Regions from separate parts of the Janthinobacterium sp. LPB2021202312-11-4 genome, predicted to be linked through region 4. Evidence: predicted binding sites of a transcription regulator. Region 4 holds the regulator's gene; each other region holds the start of a gene.

Region 1 (2,203 bases), on a different contig from region 4:
ACGAGCACGCCGCCAAACTCATCAAGGCCCGGCTCCTTCCTGTCGCTGCCGAACTGGATCTCAATGATCTGGAGGGGCGAACCGCTGATGCCAGCGTTAAAAGTCTCAAGACCCAGAACAGCATTCAAATCCTCGGCATTACGCCTGTCTGAACCTCACCTGTCTCATTCACATCCAGACCTTGGCAGCTGCTCTGACTTGGGGCTACTCTGCAAGCGAGATCAGCGAAAGGATCGCTAAGGTCTGGTCTTGTCAGCTACATGCTTGCTTCCCACCGACAACATGGTTGTCGCATCGCCTTCACCATTCGGTTGCGGGTGCCGGGAATACGGAAAGTCTATCCATCAATTTGAGGGGGACGTTTCATGAGCACAGCCTATCAAGAAGACATCAGCAGCAGCGTGCTGCGCCGCATGAAAGAAGGCGGTTTCGACTTTTCACGATTTCATCCCATCGAGTTCTACGCGATTTTCCCGGACGAGGAACGGGCACGCAGGGCGGCAGGGCATTACCGTGGTGAATCCATGAACGCACAGATCAGCGTGCGCGACGACGGCGCGTGGCATCTGGAATTGAGCAAAGTGATGTACGCCACCTACGACGGCATCGGCGACTTTGAGCAGGACTTCGAGGCGGTGGTCGAGCCGCTGGGCGGGATCATCGAAGGATGGGGCGTCAAGCAGGAGGTACGAGGGCTACTCGCATAACATCATGAACAGCGACAACACTCAGTAACGGCTGACCTTCGGGTTGGCCGTTTTCGTTTGTGGGTTTGTGAAGATCAAAATCAAAAGATCGCAGCCTTCGGCATCTCCTACGTTGGAATGCGTTCTCCTGTAGGCGCTGCCGAAGGCTGCGATCTTTTGATCTTCGCTTTTTGATTCACAACATTTCAAAAAACCAAAAAAAACCGCCTAAACAGGCGGCCAAAGGGAAGTTCGAGAGGTTTTGCAACGAATGCGCGGATTATCCGCATTGATCCCCGGGCAGTGAAATCAACTCTGACTATGCTGGTAATAGGCAACAACATTGCTTCGCAATGAAGCGGGGGCGATCAGCTTGGGGCGTTTGCCGCACAGGATTGGTGCGGTGTATTTGCGTCGGTTATCCAACTGATTGATATCAAAGCGTTTATGCCGATGGCACGGGCCTTGCGATGCCTAGATGTCCGGGTGACAAGGAGTACGGCATGATCCGCACCTATTTTGATGAGATGTACGATGCCGGCGGCCAGGTCCGCCCGCATTATCGGGAGTTTGCCCGTTGGCTGGCCGACACGCCTGACGAGCTGCTGGCCCAACGGCGACGCGAGGCCGATCTGTTATTTCATCGTGCCGGGATTACCTTCACGCTCTACGGGGACGAGCAGGGCACCGAGCGCCTGATCCCCTTCGACACTATTCCGCGCAGCATCCCTGCCAGCGAATGGCGGATCGTCGAACGCGGCTGCATCCAGCGGGTCAAGGCGTTGAACATGTTCCTCGCCGACCTCTACCACGAGCAGCGCATCATCAAGGCCGGCATCATTCCGGCCGAGCAAGTGCTGGCTAACGAGCAATACCAGTTGGCGATGCAGGGCCTGGACCTGCACCGGGACATTTATTCCCACATCTCCGGTGTCGATCTGGTGCGCGATGGCGACGGCACGTACTACGTGCTCGAAGACAACCTGCGCACACCGAGCGGCGTGAGTTACATGCTCGAAGACCGCAAGATGATGATGCGACTGTTCCCCGAGTTGTTCGCCGCACAACGCATTGCGCCCATCGACCACTACCCGAACCTGTTGCTCGACACCCTGAAAAGCTCCAGCCCGATCGATAACCCGAGCGTGGTGGTGCTGACGCCCGGGCGCTTCAACAGCGCGTTTTTCGAGCATGCCTTTCTCGCTCGGGAAATGGGCGTCGAACTGGTGGAAGGCGCGGACCTGTTCGTGCGTGACGACAAAGTCTTCATGCGCACCACCGACGGGCCGAAAGCTGTCGATGTGATCTACCGGCGCCTCGACGATGCGTTCCTCGATCCACTGGCGTTCAACCCCGATTCGATGCTCGGTGTGCCGGGGCTGCTGTCGTCCTATCGCTCCGGCAATGTGGTGCTGGCGAATGCCATCGGCACCGGGGTCGCGGATGACAAATCGGTGTATCCGTTTGTCACCGACATGATCCGTTTTTACCTGGATGAAGAACCGATCCTGAAGAAC
Region 2 (2,203 bases), on a different contig from region 4:
CACGGTTTTGCCCGAGCCGGTGGGGCCGGTGACCAGGATCATCCCTTGGGGCTGCTTGAGCGCGGCCATGAACAGGGCTTTCTGTTCGGGTTCGTAGCCGAGGGCGTCGATGCCCATTTGCGCGCTGGACGGGTCGAGAATCCGGATCACCACTTTCTCGCCCCACAGGGTCGGCAGGGTGTTGACCCGGAAGTCGATGGATTTGGTCTTGGACAAGCGCATCTTGATCCGCCCGTCCTGGGGCCGGCGTCGCTCGGAGATGTCGAGGCTTGCCATGACTTTGAGCCGTGCTGCGATGCGGCTGGCCAGTTGACTCGGCGGCTTGGCGACTTCGCGCAAGATACCGTCAGTGCGCATTCTTACCCGGTAGGTTTTTTCATAGGGTTCGAAATGCAGGTCGGAGGAGCCGCTTTTGATCGCGTCGAGCAGCATCTTGTGGACGAAGCGCACCACGGGCGCGTCATCGGCGTCTTGCCCGGCGATGGCATCCTGGTTTTTGTCGTCGACTGCCTCGATGTCCAGACCATCAAGGTCTATGTCGGCCATTTCTTCCAGGCCGGTGGCGTGGCTGTCGAAGAATTTTTCGATGGCATCGCTGAGCTTGTCGTCTTCGACCAGGATTGCTTCGGTGCTCAGCCCGGTGCTGAACTGGATGTCGTTGATCGCTTGATGGTTGGTCGGGTCGGAAATCCCCACGAACAGTTTGTTACCGCGTCGCCACAGGGGCAGGGCGTGATGCTGGCGAACCAGTTTCTCGCTGACCAGGCCTTTGGGCTGGGTTTCCTTGTCCAGGCAATTGAGGTCAAGCAAGGCCATGCCGAAGTGCTCGGAAGCAATCTCCGCGACCTGCCGGCTCTTTACCAGTTTGTTCTGGACCAGATAGCTGACCAGGGAAATGCGATTGCGTTGGGCTTGCTGATACGCCTGTTGCGCGCTTTTGTCAGTGAGCAGTTCGGCCAGGACCAATTGCTTGGCCAGACCGCTAAGGGCGATGTCGTTCATGGGCATTCCGGACGCAGACAGTTCATGACTTATAGCCTAGTCAAGGGATGCAGCGAAACCAGGAGGCTTCAGGTGACAAAAAGTGTCAGATAGTGCGGATGCTGGGGGTCGGAAGCGGCGCTGCTGTCGAACCGCGCCCCGTGGACAGGGGCTGTAGGGTTTGGCATGGACCCTGCTGGGGCTTATTCAGATCATGAGATTCCGACTCATGCACGGAGCTTGTCTATGAATAGTCAAAAAGGTTTTACCCTCATCGAGCTGTTGATTGTGGTCGCGATCATTGGGATTCTGGCGACGTTTGCGCTGCCGGCCTATAGCAAATACCAGGCGCGGGCTAAGGTCACGGCGGGTCTCGCTGAGATCAGCGCGTTGAAAGTACCGTTCGAGGATGTCATCAATCAGGGTACTGCCCCGACGTTAGCGCTGATAACAGGTGGTACGGCGACTACAACCTCAAACTGCACGCTCACTGCTTCCGGTACTCCAGCGGATGGTGCCGGAACAATCACTTGTACGATCCTCAGTGCTCCGGCCCCGGTATTGGGTAAAACCATCACGCTGACTCGGACTGCGGCGACGGGTTGGGCGTGCACGACCACCGTAGCAGCTGACTTCTCGCCTAAAGGCTGCACTGCCTCCGGTTGACAGTTCAGTTGACCGAAGCCTCGTTTGCAAAGACGAGGCTTTTTTTTGTGAGCTCAAAACCATGTTCTTTCATTACCTGGCGAGCGCGCGAGTACAAGCGGTGAAACTTCACAAAATTCATGGCCTTAGGCCCACGCTAAAACCGGCATCTTGCATGTCGATAATCCGCAACTCATGCAATTTGCATGATTGCGGGATTTTCAGTATTTCCTAACTTATTGTTTTATAAGGGTTTATCACTCGTCTCAAGGTTGGCACAGCGTTCGCAATATACCCAGTAACCCTGCTGAGAAGACACGCAGCAGACTTTATAGAAAAACAGGAGTTACTCGTATGAAGAAGTTCGCTATCGCTACTGCTACCGCGCTGACCCTGACCATGGCCGGTGCAGCATTTGCTCAAACCACCACCACTACCCAGACCCCGATGACTCTGGCGGCTGGTGAAATGACCAAGGCTAAAGAAACCACTTCCGATACCTGGATCACTACCAAAGTCAAAAGCGACCTGGTCACCGAAAAAGGCATCCCGGGTACCGACATCAAAGTAGAAACCA
Region 3 (2,203 bases), on a different contig from region 4:
GTGCCTTACCGTGCTTGATGATGCCGCCGATGAAGTACAGGGCGGTGTCGGACAGGCCGGCATAGCCTTCGCCAGCGAAGGTGTTCTTTCCATCTTTGGCGATGGACAAGTGAACGTGCATACCCGAACCGTTATCGCCGTACAGAGGCTTAGGCATGAAGGTCGCGGTGCGGCCGTAAGCCACAGCTACGTTGTGCACGCAGTATTTCAGGGTCTGAACTTCGTCAGCCTTGGCCACCAGGGTGTTGAACTTCACACCGATTTCGTTCTGGCCGGCAGTCGCCACTTCGTGGTGGTGAACTTCGATGACCAGGCCCATTTCTTCCATGGCGTTGCACATGGAGGTACGGATTTCGTGGTCGTGGTCGAACGGAGGAACCGGGAAGTAGCCGCCTTTGATGCCTGGACGGTGACCGTGGTTGCCGCCTTCGATGTCCTGGTCGGACATCCACGAACCTTGTTCGGAGAAGATCTTGAACATCGAGCCGGAGATGTCCGACTTGAATTTAACCTGATCGAAGATGAAGAACTCAGGCTCCGGGCCTACGAATACGGTGTCGCCGATACCGGTCGACTTCAGGTATTCCTCGGCACGCTTGGCGATCGCACGTGGGTCGCGATCGTAGCCTTGCATGGTCGAAGGCTCGATGACGTCGCAGACGATGATCAGCGTTGGGTCTTCGGTGAACGGGTCGAGCACGGCAGTGCTGTCGTCCGGCAGCAGGATCATGTCGGAAGCTTCGATGCCTTTCCAGCCAGCAATGGAGGAACCGTCGAACATTTTGCCTTCTTCGAAGAAAGCTTCATCCAGCGCATCGCGAGCCGGCATGGTCACGTGGTGCTGAGTGCCTTTGGTGTCCGTGAAGCGCAGATCAATCCACTTGACGTCATGATCTTTGATGAGTTGAACCGACTTCGACATAGTGTCCTCCGGGTGGCTTCGGGCTTAGTAGTGGATGCCCTTAGAATGTGGGTGATGCCGGCGCGAATACTCGGCCAAGGCAACCTGCCTCACAAGGGAGCAAATTGCATGCCAGTGCCCCACCATGGGTTTTTTGCCCCAATATCACGCTTATAAAGGCTTATCGCCCCGCAAAGCTGAAAATACCGCCCTGTAATGTAGCGTCAATTTCTACAAATGACCCGTTTTGGTGCGTTCGAAACCTTCTGCATATTAACTGGTTAAACCTTGAGCAATTTCCGCTATAATCCGCGCCCCCCTTTTTCGGCTGGCCCTGCGCGCGCTGTTTTCATGAAACTAATCGTAAAAGTCTTTCCCGAGATCACCATCAAGAGCCGCCCGGTACGGATGCGTTTCATCCGCCAGTTGGCCAAGAACATCCGTGCCGTGCTCCGCGATCTGGACCCGGCTGTGGTGGTGAACGGTGTGTGGGACAACCTCGAGCTGGAAACCCGCGTCACTGAGCCCAAAGCCCTGAAGGAGATGACCGAGCGCCTGAGCTGCATGCCGGGCATCGCGCATTTCCTGCAGGTCGATGAATACCCGTTGGGCGACTTCGACGACATCGTTGCCAAGTGCAAACAGCACTACGGCGATGCATTGGCCGGGAAGATCTTTTCGGTGCGCTGCAAGCGCGGCGGGCATCACACCTTCACGTCCATGGACGTGGAGAAATACGTCGGCAGCCAGTTGCGTCGTCAGTGCGGTGCCGCCGGGATTTCCCTGAAAGAGCCGGAAATCGAAGTTCGCATCGAAATTCGCGACCAACGGTTGTATGTGATCCACAGCCAGCACAACAGCATCGGCGGTTATCCGCTGGGAGCGCTGGAACAGACGCTCGTATTGATGTCCGGCGGCTTTGACTCGACAGTCGCCGCCTACCAGATCATGCGCCGTGGCCTGATGAGCCATTTCTGCTTCTTTAATCTGGGCGGCAGGGCCCATGAACTGGGCGTCATGGAAGTCGCGCACTTCATCTGGAAGAAGTACGGCAGCTCCCAACGCGTGTTATTTGTCAGTGTGCCGTTCGAGGAAGTACTGGGAGAAATTCTCGGGAAAGTCGATAACAGTCATATGGGCGTAGTTTTGAAGCGTATGATGTTGCGCGCTGCGTCGAAGATTGCCGATCGGCTCGACATCGATGCGCTGGTGACCGGTGAAGCGATCTCCCAGGTATCGAGCCAGACATTGCCGAACCTGTCGTTGATCGACTGTGTGACCGAGAAGCTGGTCTTGCGCCCG
Region 4 (2,203 bases):
GCTGGAAAGCCTGCTGCAGGAGTTCCACATCAGCCACATCCGTGACAACCTCGGCATGAGCCTGTCCGGTGGCGAACGCCGCCGTGTGGAAATCGCCCGCGCCCTGGCCACCAACCCGAAATTCATCCTGCTCGACGAACCTTTCGCCGGCGTGGACCCGATTTCGGTCGGCGATATCAAGCAGATCATCCATCACCTCAAGGCCAAGGGCATTGGCGTGCTGATCACGGACCACAACGTCCGTGAGACCCTGGATATCTGCGAAACAGCCTACATCGTCAACGATGGCCAACTGATCGCCGAAGGTGACTCCGCCACCATCCTGGCCAACGAACTGGTCAAGGAAGTGTACCTGGGTCATGAGTTCCGCCTGTAAGCACTGAAGTGTCTGGCAGTTGTCCGAGCGCCGGTTTCGATAAAGCTTTTTTATTGTTACAGCGCTCTAGGCAAACGTTGCGGTTTCGGGCATATAATTTGCTTAAGTTTGGCGCTCCGGCGCCCTGTAGTGGATGGCGCATGTGCGCCGGCGAATAAGGTGTTAAGCCCCTGCCATGAAACCATCGCTAGTCTTGAGAATGGGCCAGCAGCTGACGATGACACCTCAGCTGCAACAGGCCATCCGCCTGCTCCAATTGTCGACCCTGGACCTGCAACAGGAAATCCAGGAGGCCCTGGAGTCCAATCCGATGCTCGAACGCCAGGAAGAAGGCGACGACTTCGATAACGCCGACCCCTTGGCCGACAAAGCCGAACAGCAACCCAACGCCGATGTTTCGGAACCCTCCTACCAGGAAACCGCCCCGACGGTGGATAACCTCGAGGAAGGCGACTGGAACGAGCGCATTCCCAACGAACTGCCCGTCGACACCGCATGGGAAGACGTCTACCAGACCAGCGCCAGCAGCCTGCCAAGCAACGATGACGACGAGTGGGACTTCACCACCCGCACGTCGGCCGGCGAAAGCCTGCAAAGCCATCTGCTGTGGCAATTGAACCTGGCGCCGATGTCCGACACCGATCGCCTGATCGCCGTAACCTTGATCGATTGCATCAACAATCAGGGCTACCTGGACGAAACCCTTGAGGAAATCCTCGAAGCCTTCGATCCGGAACTGGACATCGAACTGGACGAAATCGAAGCTGTCCTGCACCGCATCCAGCAATTCGAACCGGCCGGTATCGGCGCCCGCAACCTGGGCGAATGCCTGTTGCTGCAATTGCGCCAATTGCCCGCCAAGACACCTTGGCTGGCCGAGGCCAAACGCCTGGTCACCGATTACATCGACCTGCTCGGCAGCCGCGACTACAGTCAGTTGATGCGCCGCATGAAGCTCAAGGAAGATGAACTGCGCCAGGTGATTGAACTGGTCCAGAGCCTCAACCCCCGCCCAGGTTCGCAGATCGAGTCCAGTGAAGCCGAATACGTCGTCCCCGATGTGATCGTGCGCAAGGACAACGAGCGCTGGCTGGTCGAGCTGAATCAGGAATCAGTACCGAAGCTGCGGGTCAACGCCCAGTACGCCGGTTTCGTGCGCCGCGCCGACACCAGCGCCGACAACACCTTCATGCGTAACCAGTTGCAGGAAGCCCGCTGGTTCATCAAGAGCCTGCAAAGCCGCAACGAAACCCTGATGAAAGTGGCCACCCAGATCGTCGAACACCAGCGCGGCTTTCTGGAGTACGGCGACGAAGCGATGAAACCGCTGGTCCTGCATGACATCGCCGAAGCGGTGGGCATGCATGAGTCGACGATTTCACGGGTAACCACGCAAAAATTCATGCATACCCCACGGGGCATATATGAACTGAAATACTTTTTCTCCAGCCATGTCAGCACCTCTGAAGGCGGCGAATGCTCGTCCACGGCGATCCGCGCGATCATCAAAAAACTGGTTGCGGCGGAAAATCAGAAAAAGCCGTTGAGTGACAGCAAGATCGCTGGTTTACTGGAGGCACAAGGCATTCAGGTGGCTCGCCGCACCGTCGCCAAGTACCGCGAGTCCTTAGGGATCGCGCCTTCGAGCGAACGCAAGCGGTTGATGTAAGCCACGCCACAGCGTTCCAGTGGCAGGTACCTTTACCTGCCGCTTTATGCACTGGCAACGAAGGAGAAGCTGTATGCAAGTCAACATCAGTGGACACCAACTGGAAGTGACCGAACCCCTGCGCACCTACATCGGCGAAAAACTCGACCGATTAGAGA

The links. Region 4 encodes sigma-54, which starts transcription at its own class of promoters, with help from an activator protein. Its sites were predicted from a motif close to TGGCANGNAANCTGCTTT; they were not measured.
Region 1: the regulator sigma-54 is predicted to act here: its motif matches at 1,141-1,158, upstream of V5E99_RS06905 (circularly permuted type 2 ATP-grasp protein).
Region 2: the regulator sigma-54 is predicted to act here: its motif matches at 1,164-1,181, upstream of V5E99_RS27270 (pilin).
Region 3: the regulator sigma-54 is predicted to act here: its motif matches at 1,019-1,036, upstream of glnA (glutamate--ammonia ligase).

What each region holds. Positions count from the first base shown of each region.
Region 1 is NZ_JBAGKV010000004.1:276,728-278,930, forward strand. Features, by position in the region: gene V5E99_RS06895 (hypothetical protein) at 1-152, shown strand, start outside; gene V5E99_RS06900 (ribonuclease E inhibitor RraB) at 366-707, shown strand; gene V5E99_RS06905 (circularly permuted type 2 ATP-grasp protein) at 1,190-2,203, shown strand, end outside.
Region 2 is NZ_JBAGKV010000037.1:8,978-11,180, forward strand. Features, by position in the region: gene pilB (type IV-A pilus assembly ATPase PilB) at 1-1,002, opposite strand, end outside; gene V5E99_RS27270 (pilin) at 1,228-1,647, shown strand; gene V5E99_RS27275 (BON domain-containing protein) at 1,981-2,203, shown strand, end outside.
Region 3 is NZ_JBAGKV010000010.1:45,257-47,459, forward strand. Features, by position in the region: gene glnA (glutamate--ammonia ligase) at 1-922, opposite strand, end outside; gene thiI (tRNA uracil 4-sulfurtransferase ThiI) at 1,253-2,203, shown strand, end outside.
Region 4 is NZ_JBAGKV010000016.1:141,527-143,729, reverse strand. Features, by position in the region: gene lptB (LPS export ABC transporter ATP-binding protein) at 1-376, shown strand, start outside; gene V5E99_RS18255 (RNA polymerase factor sigma-54) at 552-2,045, shown strand; gene hpf (ribosome hibernation-promoting factor, HPF/YfiA family) at 2,119-2,203, shown strand, end outside.